DNA from 3 places in the Pseudomonas lijiangensis genome. Region 2 is predicted to be linked to each of the others. Evidence: riboswitches for the same ligand, from Rfam matches in the RefSeq annotation. Region 2 holds a riboswitch; each other region holds the start of a gene.
The links. Region 2 has a riboswitch for cobalamin ahead of cobO (cob(I)yrinic acid a,c-diamide adenosyltransferase). Riboswitches for the same ligand answer to the same signal wherever they lie in the genome.
Positions count from the first base shown of each region.

Region 1: another riboswitch for cobalamin. It lies ahead of KQP88_RS09765 (ABC transporter substrate-binding protein); the one in region 2 lies ahead of cobO (cob(I)yrinic acid a,c-diamide adenosyltransferase).
Region 3: another riboswitch for cobalamin. It lies ahead of KQP88_RS10815 (CbtB domain-containing protein); the one in region 2 lies ahead of cobO (cob(I)yrinic acid a,c-diamide adenosyltransferase).

Region 1 covers NZ_CP076668.1:2,231,878-2,235,108, forward strand. Annotated here, with positions in the region: gene KQP88_RS09760 (FecCD family ABC transporter permease) at 1-503, opposite strand, end outside; gene KQP88_RS09765 (ABC transporter substrate-binding protein) at 500-1,513, opposite strand; cobalamin riboswitch at 1,647-1,848, opposite strand; gene KQP88_RS09770 (FadR/GntR family transcriptional regulator) at 1,869-2,585, opposite strand; gene KQP88_RS09775 (FadR/GntR family transcriptional regulator) at 2,696-3,231, shown strand, end outside.
Region 2 covers NZ_CP076668.1:4,317,150-4,320,380, forward strand. Annotated here, with positions in the region: gene bluB (5,6-dimethylbenzimidazole synthase) at 1-28, opposite strand, end outside; gene KQP88_RS17945 (cobyrinate a,c-diamide synthase) at 25-1,320, opposite strand; gene cobO (cob(I)yrinic acid a,c-diamide adenosyltransferase) at 1,331-1,942, opposite strand; cobalamin riboswitch at 2,035-2,256, opposite strand; gene KQP88_RS17955 (PQQ-dependent sugar dehydrogenase) at 2,361-3,231, shown strand, end outside.
Region 3 covers NZ_CP076668.1:2,477,814-2,481,044, forward strand. Annotated here, with positions in the region: gene cobM (precorrin-4 C(11)-methyltransferase) at 1-108, opposite strand, end outside; gene KQP88_RS10805 (cobalamin biosynthesis protein) at 123-584, opposite strand; gene KQP88_RS10810 (CbtA family protein) at 565-1,269, opposite strand; gene KQP88_RS10815 (CbtB domain-containing protein) at 1,281-1,466, opposite strand; cobalamin riboswitch at 1,562-1,776, opposite strand; cobalamin riboswitch at 1,834-2,035, shown strand; gene cobW (cobalamin biosynthesis protein CobW) at 2,144-3,231, shown strand, end outside.

The sequences.
Region 1 (3,231 bases), 2.1 Mb from region 2:
GCATGGAAGAGCTGTGAGCCGGCGATGCCAGCCAGAATGATGTGCGCTGCTGCGGTCGGACCATGTGAAGAGCGAGCGAGCAGGGCGACCAGGGAAAAAGCCGCCACGGCGCCCACGAAAGCCCCCGCCGACATGGAAATGGCCCCGGCACCCAGCCCCATGATTGCTACAAGCACCGCACCGGTCGAGGCGCCCGCGGAGATGCCCAGCAAATACGGATCGGCCAGCGGGTTGCGCAGCAGCGATTGCAGCACGACCCCGGAAATCGCCAGCCCTGCGCCACAGGCCGCAGCCACGATGGAGCGGGTCAGGCGATAGTTCCAGACGATGCCTTCGTCGATAGGGTCGAGCACGTACCCTGCTGCCCAGAGCTTGTTTGCCAGTACCTGGAAGACCACAGGCATGCTGATGGTGGTTTCGCCGATGGCTGCACCCGCCACGATGGCCAGCAGCAGAACGGCTGTCACCCAGAGCATGTGGCCGAGCGCAGTGGTCAGTTTCATTGGGCGGCGTTGTAGCGATTGGCGGCTTCGGCCAGTTCTTCGATACCGGTAAACAGCCGGATACTGGCCTGCATGGCATCGGCATCGATGATCACGATACGGTCATGCTTGACCGCGTCCATGTTGCGGGTCACCGGGTCGGACTTGAGGAATTCGAGTTTCCTGCGGTAGTCGTCGGCCGGAAAACGACGGCGGTCCATGCGCGCGATCACCAGAATGTCCGGATTGGCCTTGGCGATGGTTTCCCAGCCCACGGTCGGCCATTCTTCGTCGGATTCGACGATATTGCGCATGCCCAGGTTATTGAGCATGAAGTCCGGGATGCCCTTGCGGCCTGCAACGTAAGGATCAATGTTGATATCTGCGCTGGAGAACCAGAACACCGCGGACACATCCCGTTCCTTGTTCTGTTTGACGTTGGCGACCGCGTGGGCCAGGCGATTGCGCAGCTCTGCAACCAGTTGTTGCCCGCGATCCTGCACGTCGAATATCTGGGCGAGCTGTTCGATGCTCTTGTAGATGGTGTCGATGCGGAAGGGCTCAAGGCGTGTGCCATCAGCGCCTACCAGATTGTCCTTGCCTTCGCAGTCGGACGGCATGATGTAGGTCGGGATCTTCAAATCATGAAACTGCTGGCGTGTGCCGACCACGCCCTGGGCACCCACCATCCATTCAAGCTGGACGGGCACCAGTTCCGGGCGCTTGCCGATGACGGCCTCGAAACTCGGGTCGTTGTCCGCCAGGCGCTCGACCTTGTCGTTCTGTGCCTTGAAACGTGGCAGCACATCGTTGAACCACAGCGAAGTGCCCACCAGTCTGTCGCCCAGGCCCAGTTCGTAGAGCATTTCAGTGCCGGACTGGCCGATGGTCACAGCCCTGCGTGGCGCGTGCTCGAAGGTCAGCTTCAGGCCACAGTTCTCGACGGTCAGCGGGTACTGTGTGGGAGCAGCGAGGCTCGGGGTGGACAGGCTCAAACCGGCGATGAGTGCCGCAAGGCGAGGCAGTGACATGTAATGCGATCTCCGTTTCGTACGTGCAAGGCGCAATGTACAGACAGGAAACACATCCCTCGGCACTGCACAAAAGGCAGGGCAAGGCAGCCATGAACCGGCGCGCGGATGTCCTTCCCGGACACCCCGCCGGTCAGTTAACGTGCAGGTCGGCAGGTCTCCTGACTGGCATGTCATCACCTTGACTCCAGCCTTCCCGGAAAATCACCAGTGGCTGTCATGGAGCTGGCTCGATGCCTACAGTTGCGGGGGCAGTTTCGTTTGAGTCTGCACAGATGCGCAGCCCTCGAATTCCCTGTTAGTTCCTCTCGGAAACCGACGGGGCGCGATGGTAAACGATAAGCCTTCTTAGTGGCTAATCCTTTGCGCGAAAGCGCTGCAGGCAGTTGATCAGGTGCAGGCGCATCGCCGCCCTGGCCGCATCGCGATCCTGATGGGCGATGGCCGAGTAGATCTGCTCCTGTTCGCGCTGCTGGATCTGCGGGTCATCCATGAGCCGAGTCGACGGCACATTGCCGAAGCCGACCCGTGCGCGAGGCAGAATGCTGTTGCCCAGTTGCGTCATGACATCGGTAAAGAAACTGTTGGCGGTGCACTGCACGATGCAGCGATGAAACTCGAAGTCGGCCTGGGTCGTATCGGTTTCGTTCTGGTCGCAGCGATGCAGCTCGTCCAGCGCCTGTCGGATGGCTTCGAGTTGCTCCGGCGTGCGCCGTTGTGCGGCGAGGGCGGCGGATTCCGGTTCCAGGCTCAGGCGCAACTCGATGATGGCCGCGGCATCGGGAGGGCTGCCGGAGATGGCTTCCGGAATCTGGAAGTCCCGCGGGCGCGAAGCATCGACCACGAAGGTTCCGATGCCGTGACGGGTTTCTACCAGCCCCTCGGCCTGAAGACGCGACATGGCTTCGCGAACCACGGTGCGGCTGACACCGGTTTCCCGGATGATGACCTGCTCGGTGGGCAGCTTTTCACCGCTCTTGATCTCGCCTTCGCGGATCTTGCGCGAGAACTCGGCGACCAGTTGCTGGGTCAGGCTGGAGCGACGACCTGTCGGGGAAGAAGGGTGTTCCATGGGCGGGCTGATCGGGTCCGTGTCGGGTTGCTGAGTATAACCGTAGTCATGGTGTGTTTTGTGTCGTGATCGCAGCCTATACTGCGGCATTAGATCGAATTGAGGCTGCAATGTCGGACAACGTCGTTTCCTCGCAGAAAAACCATCGCCGTCTGGCTGAAACCCTGGTCGACCGTTTCGCCCAGCGCATGCGCGATGGCGTGCTGCAGCGTGGCGAGAAGCTGCCTTCCGAGATCCACATCATGGAAGCCGAAGGCGTCAGCCGAACGGTGGTGCGCGATGCCCTGTCGCGGATGCAGGCGGCAGGGTTGGTGGAAACGCGCCACGGGGTAGGGACCTTTGTGTTGGACATGCCGCCACCTGAAGGCTTTTCGGTCGGGCCGGCGACCATCGCGACCCTGTCCGACGTGCTCAATCTGCTGGAGTTTCGCATCAGCCTTGAAGTCGAAGCGGCCGGGCTGGCTGCGCAGCGTCGCAGTCCTGAAGCCTTGCTGGAACTCAAGCGGGCTTTCGATGCGCTGCTTGAAGGCCCGGAAAAGTCCGGGACTACCATCAATGCCGACTTCCAGTTTCACCTCAAGATCGCCAAGGCTTCGGGCAATGCCTACCTGATCGACATCATGAAACACCTGGGCACCAAGCTGAT
Region 2 (3,231 bases):
CCTGGGGACTGAACGCCTGATCGGTCATGGTGTGAACAGCGCCGCAACCGCCTGAGGATTGGAAGGGAAATAGAAGTGCACGTAGGAAGCCGTCAGGCGCCCATCGCGATACACCGCCTCCGCGCCTCGTCCGCCATTGGGGCTGACGCCACGGGCAATGGGCTGTAACTCGGTGCTGGTCAGGGAATGGTGATACGTGTGCCCGCGCAACGAGCCTTCAGGCAGTTCGACCACTTGCAGGGCCAGGGCCGCCAGACGTTTTTGCATGACCGCCTCGCCACTGAGCAGACCCACCAACTCGGCACGCTGCCCTTCGACATCGGTCAAGGCGTCGAGCAGGTACAGCATGCCGCCGCATTCGGCCAGTATCGGCTTGCCTGCCAGATGATGGGCATGAATCGCCTCCAGCATCGGCGTGTTTTCAGCCAGCGCTGCATGATGAAGCTCGGGATAACCGCCCGGCAGGTACAGGCTGTCAGCCTCGGGCAAGTGGCTATCGCGGATCGGCGAGAAAAACGACAGCTCCGCACCCATGGCCCGCAGCAGATCCAGGCTTGCCCCGTAGGCAAAGGCAAAGGCCTCGTCACGGGCGATGGCGATACGCACACCGGCCAGCAGAGGTTCGGCAGGCACCGGGTCAGGCGCATTGAAGGTCACGGCAGGCGGCAAGAGCACGTCGCAGGTGCTGGCCAGCGCATCGGCGGCAGCGTCCAGGCGCAGGTCCAGATCGTTGAGTTCACTGGCCTGCACCAAGCCCAGATGACGGCTCGGCAATTCGATACCGGTTTCACGAGAGAGCGCGCCATACCAGCGCAGGCCTTCCGTCAGGCTGCCTTCGAGCAACTGCGCATGACGTACGGTGCCGACCCGGTTGGCCAGCACTCCGGCGAACGGCAGGTCCGGCTGATAACGCGCCAACCCCAGGGCCAGCGCTCCGAAAGTCTGGGCCATGGCCGTGCCATCGATCACACCCAGCACCGGAACGCCGAAGTGGCGGGCCAGATCGGCACTCGATGGCGTACCGTCGAACAGCCCCATGACGCCCTCGATCAGGATCAGGTCCGCCTCGGCGGCGGCTTCCCACAGCAGGCGTCGGCTTTCATCGGCGCCCACCATCCACAGATCCAGCTGGTAAACCGGCGCGCCGCTGGCCCGCTCCAGAATCATCGGGTCCAGAAAATCAGGCCCGCACTTGAACACCCGGACCTTGCGGCCCTGGTTACGGTGCAGGCGTGCCAGCGCAGCGGTGACCGTGGTCTTGCCCTGCCCGGAGGCGGGCGCGGCAATCAATACTGCCGGGCAATGACGCGGCGCTCTCATACAGGGTTACTCACAACTCGATGCCTTTTTGCGCACGGATTCCGGCCTGGAACGCATGCTTGACCACGCCGATCTCGGAAACGGTATCGGACAGGTCGATCAATTCGGGTTTGGCGCCACGGCCGGTCACCACCACATGCTGCATCGGTGGCCGGGCCTGCAAGTCGCTCAGTACTTGCTCCAGATCCAGATAGCCATGCTTGAGGGCGATATTCAGCTCATCGAGGATCACCAGACCGATGCCGGGGTCACGGAGCATTTCACGGGACACTTCCCAGGCGGCTTCGGCGGCGGCGATATCACGCTGGCGGTCCTGGGTTTCCCAGGTGAACCCCTCGCCCATCACGTGGTAACGCACCTGCTCGGGGAAACGCCGGAAGAACAGCTCTTCACCGGTGCTGTTGCGGCCCTTGATGAACTGCACCACGCCACACTGCATGTCGTGGCCCATGGCCCGGGCGAGCATGCCGAATGCCGAGCTGCTCTTGCCCTTGCCATTACCGGTCAGCACCAGCAGCAGGCCACACTCGTTGGGAGCGCTGGCAATGCGCTCGTCCATTACCGCCTTCTTGCGCTGCATGCGCGCCAGATGACGTTCGTCACGTTCGGGGGATTCGTTCATCTCAGCTCTCCGCTTGAGGGCACGCGAAAGCAGACGGAAGGACAGCATCAGGCAGCACGGCAAAGCCCTGCGCAGAGCATCGCCCGCCGTGATGCTGTTGAGTGGATCAGGCCGGTCTCCGGGCTCATGAGCAGGCATCTGCCTGATCTGCGCGCCTTCCCGTGTCCTGGGACACAGTGGCATCGAGCGCAGTCTTGACTCATTTACCGTTGCGGGGGCAGCGCCGGGATCGGAGTTGTAGTGCGTCCTCACCGGCTTCCCTGTTTCACTCTGCCAATCGAGGATTGCAAAGCACCTGAAACAAGCGGCGAAGGGTAGAGGGTTGGGCTGGGAGCGTCAATCGACACAAGAGGATTGAACCTCGACAGTTCAGGTCCCTCCTATCTTTATCTGGCCACTGACCGTTATGGAGATCGGCATGTTCACACTCAGACCCCGGCTTGCCTTGCTGCTTCTGGTTGCAGGAGGCCTCACAGCCTGCGGCGAGTCTTCGACACTGCAAGTCTCGGATGGCACCGGCCCTTCGCCCAGACTGCCCGAACCGAACAAGACCCTGATCCCCACCGTCAACATCGCCCCTGCCGTAGGTTGGGAAAAGAATGCAAAACCGGTTGCCGCACCCGGCACCCAGGTCGCCGCCTTTGCCGAAGGGCTGGATCACCCGCGCTGGCTGTACGTGCTGCCCAATGGCGACGTGCTGGTCGCGGAAACCAATTCACCGCCCAAACCTGACGACGCCAAAGGCGTGCGCGGCTGGGTCATGGAAAAAGTCATGGGCCGCGCCGGAGCCGGTGTGCCCAGCGCCAACCGCATCACCCTGCTGCGCGACAAGGACCACGACGGCGTGGCCGAAACCCGCACGGTCTTCCTGCAAAACCTCAATTCGCCGTTCGGCATGACCCTGGTGGGCAACAAGCTCTACGTGGCCGATACCGACCGCCTGATCAGTTTCCCTTATGAAACCGGCCAGACCTCCATCAGCGCCCAGGCCACCAAAGTCGTCGACTTGCCTGGCGGGACGCTGAATCACCACTGGACCAAGAACGTGATTGCCAGCAAGGACGGCAGCAAGCTGTACGTGACGGTCGGTTCCAACAGCAACGTTGGCGAAAACGGCATGGATCAGGAAGAAGGTCGCGCCGCGATCTGGGAAGTGGACGCTGCCACCGGCCAGCACCGGATTTTCGCATCGGGCCTGCGCAACCCCAATGGCATGGACTGGGAGCCCAATACCGGCAAGTTGTGGACTGCCGTCAACGAGCGTGACGAGATCGGCAGCGACTTGGTGC
Region 3 (3,231 bases), 1.8 Mb from region 2:
CAGTGAACCGGCATAAATGATGACCGGGCAGTAATGGATCAGTCGCTGCCCCTTGACGGTGATCAGGTCCGGATCGCCAGGGCCTGCGCCGATGAAAAAGACGGTCAATGAAATCTCCTGAATCAAACGGTATTAATGAGCCGCGTATTATCGACACGGCTCGCCAAGGCAAAGGTTGCCCGGGCGTTCTTCTGGCGTGCGATCACCAGTGTTGCCGGGCTTTTGCCCAATTGGCTGGCCAGTGCCAGCGCTGCGCTTTCGGCAACCCCGTGGCAGCCCGTGTGCTGGAAGGCCGTTGGCGAGCGGTGGGTCAGTTGCGGTTCGTATTCTGCCATTTGCGACGCGCTGAAGAAGATCAGCGGCACGGACAGTTGTTCGGCCAATTCCAGCAAGCCCGGTTCGTCCTGCTTGAGGTCGATGGAGGCGAGGGCAGTGATGGCGCCGATTTCCAGGCCATGGGCTTTCAGGCTGCTTTCGATGAGCTCCAGCAGGCTCGCGGCCGGGCAGCCGCGCTGGCAACCCAGGCCTGCCACAAGGGCAGGGCCGGATTGCCCGGTGCCGTGATCAGGCGTGCAGGTCGGCATTGCTGCGACGGAACAGCCAGGCGCTGATCAGGCCCAGAGCGACCCAGAACAACGCATTGGTCAGCAGCGAAGCCAGGATGAACTGCGATTCCAGCGCTTCGGGAGCCAGGCTCTCATGAGTCAATGGCTGTGGCGCGCCAATCAGATGCGGCACAACCACAATGGCCGCGCCCAGCACCTTGAGCAGCCCGTTCTGGCCGAAGGCGATCAAGGCCAGACCGGCAGCCGTGGAGGCCGCCGTTCCGATCCACCAGTACTGGCGCAGGTTCAGGTCGGCAGCCGCAGTACCCGGCAGTTCAGGCGGCAGGCCCAGTGTCGGCGCCAGGACGAAGACCGCAAAACCGGCCAGCCCCCATAATGCGCCCTGAGAGGTGCGGCCCGGTGCGCGCAGCGTGTAGAGCGCCACCAGCATCAAGGCAAAACCCACCGCGACCACCAGATTGCCGCCGGTCGTGGAGAGAATGCGCTGCCAGCCGTCTTCCGGCTCCCAGGCTTCTTCGTCGTGGCTGTGCCCTGCGGCGGAAGCATCGGCGTGGTCATGTTCATGCACGTGCTCGGCGGGTGCCTTTTCGAAGGTTTCGGCCTGAAGAATCAGGGGCGAGACCCAGAAGCTTTGCAGCAGGGTCAGCAGCAATGCCGCTAGCAGACCGCTGAAACCTGCCGTCTGAATGATTCGCTTGAACATGGCGTCAGGTCTCAATGGCAAGGGAAGGCGGCGCTGTGGCGGGTGTCGTGAGCAGCGTTGTGAACGGCGGCGATGTGCGAGAAACCGGCGAAGTACACCAGGCAGGCGCCAAGAATCGCAGCGCTGATGGCGGCTGTCAGGCGCTGGGCCTGGGTGGACGTGGTGGTGTTCGACTGGCTGCTGCTGATGGTGGACATGGCGCTTCCCTCTGGTTTCGACAGGCAGGCATGCGCACAGGAACCTGCTGACGGACGTCAGAAGGCTTCAACTGCGCCCGCCCACCGCGGGTGTGTCATTGAGTCAGTATCGGGCCGGTCTCCGGGCTCGCGAGGGGTGTCGATATTGTGCCTCGACGCCTTCAGGATCACCTTCCCATGCCGTGGCACAGTGGTTCTGATCCTCTCTCGCTTACCGTTGCGGGGGCAGCACCGGACTGACTCATGGACAAATGAGCGCACCGGTTTCCCGTTTCACCCCGTGAGGGGCACCCGTAACAAGTCGTGTAGGAGAGCATGGCGGCCCGTGAACGTCAATCTGAACGATTGACCTGCCTTCGACCTCTGCGTAGCCTTGCGCACTTGAGGTTCTCGACCTTGTGCAAAAGGTCGGGCTAAGACGGGAATGCGGTCCAAGCCGCAGCTGCCCCCGCAACTGTAAACGGTGATTTCATTGCATGGCCACTGCGCGAGCGGGAAGGCGCGATGAATGCCTGTCCTGCCGACACGCCGCCGTAAGCCAGGAGACCTGCCTCGAACCGGGCCACAGGCCCACGAATTCTCACTACAACCGGGCGGGGTGATCCGGTGGCGAATCGATCCGTGCGCAGCGCACGGTTCTCGTCCTGCTTGCCCGCCGTATTGCCAAAGGGCATCCGATGAAAACACTGGCCAAACTTCCCGTCACCATCGTTACCGGCTTCCTGGGCTCGGGCAAGACCACCCTGTTGCGGCACATGCTCGATAACGCCGAAGGGCGTCGCATCGCAGTGATCGTCAATGAGTTCGGCGAGCTGGGAATCGACGGCGAAATCCTCAAGCAGTGCACCATCGGCTGTACCGAAGAAGAAGCCAACGGTCGCGTCTATGAGCTGGCCAACGGCTGCCTGTGCTGCACGGTGCAGGAAGAGTTCTTCCCGGTGATGCGTGAACTGGTGGCGCGTCGCGCTGATCTGGACCATATCCTCATTGAAACCTCGGGCCTGGCACTGCCGAAACCTCTGGTCCAGGCGTTCCAGTGGCCGGAAATCCGCAATGCCTGCACCGTCGATGCCGTTATCACGGTGGTAGACAGCCCGGCCGTTGCAGCCGGTACTTTTGCCGCCTTCCCGGATCAGGTGGATGCCCAGCGCAAACTCGATCCGAACCTGGACCACGAATCCCCGCTGCATGAACTGTTCGCTGACCAGTTGGCCAGTGCCGATCTGGTGATTCTGAACAAGGCCGACATGATCGACGCCGAAGGTCTGGCTGCTGTACGCGCCGAAGTCGCCGAAGAGCTGCCGCCCGCGGTCAAGGTCATCGAGGCCAGCAATGGTCGTCTGCCAATCAATGTACTGCTGGGCGTGGGGGCCGAGTCGGAGCTGCATATCGACGGTCGCAAGACTCACCATGACCATCACGACGATGAGGATCATGACGACCACGATCATGATGTTTTTGATTCGATCTCTATCAAGCTGCCCCCAGCCGAAGAGGCTTTTCTCATGAACGTGCTGAACCGTATGGTGGTCCAGCACGGTATCCTGCGGGTCAAGGGTTTTGCCGCCATCCCCGGTAAACCGATGCGTCTCTTGATTCAGGGTGTAGGGACCCGTTTCGACAAGCACTTTGATCGTGCATGGAAGGCTGATGAAGAACGTGCCACCCACTTGGTATTGATCGGCCAGGAGCTGGATGCTGTAGCGTTGGAAAAACAACTCTACGATGAGCTAGAGCGTGAAGTTTATGTTGCTCTGGAAGCGAA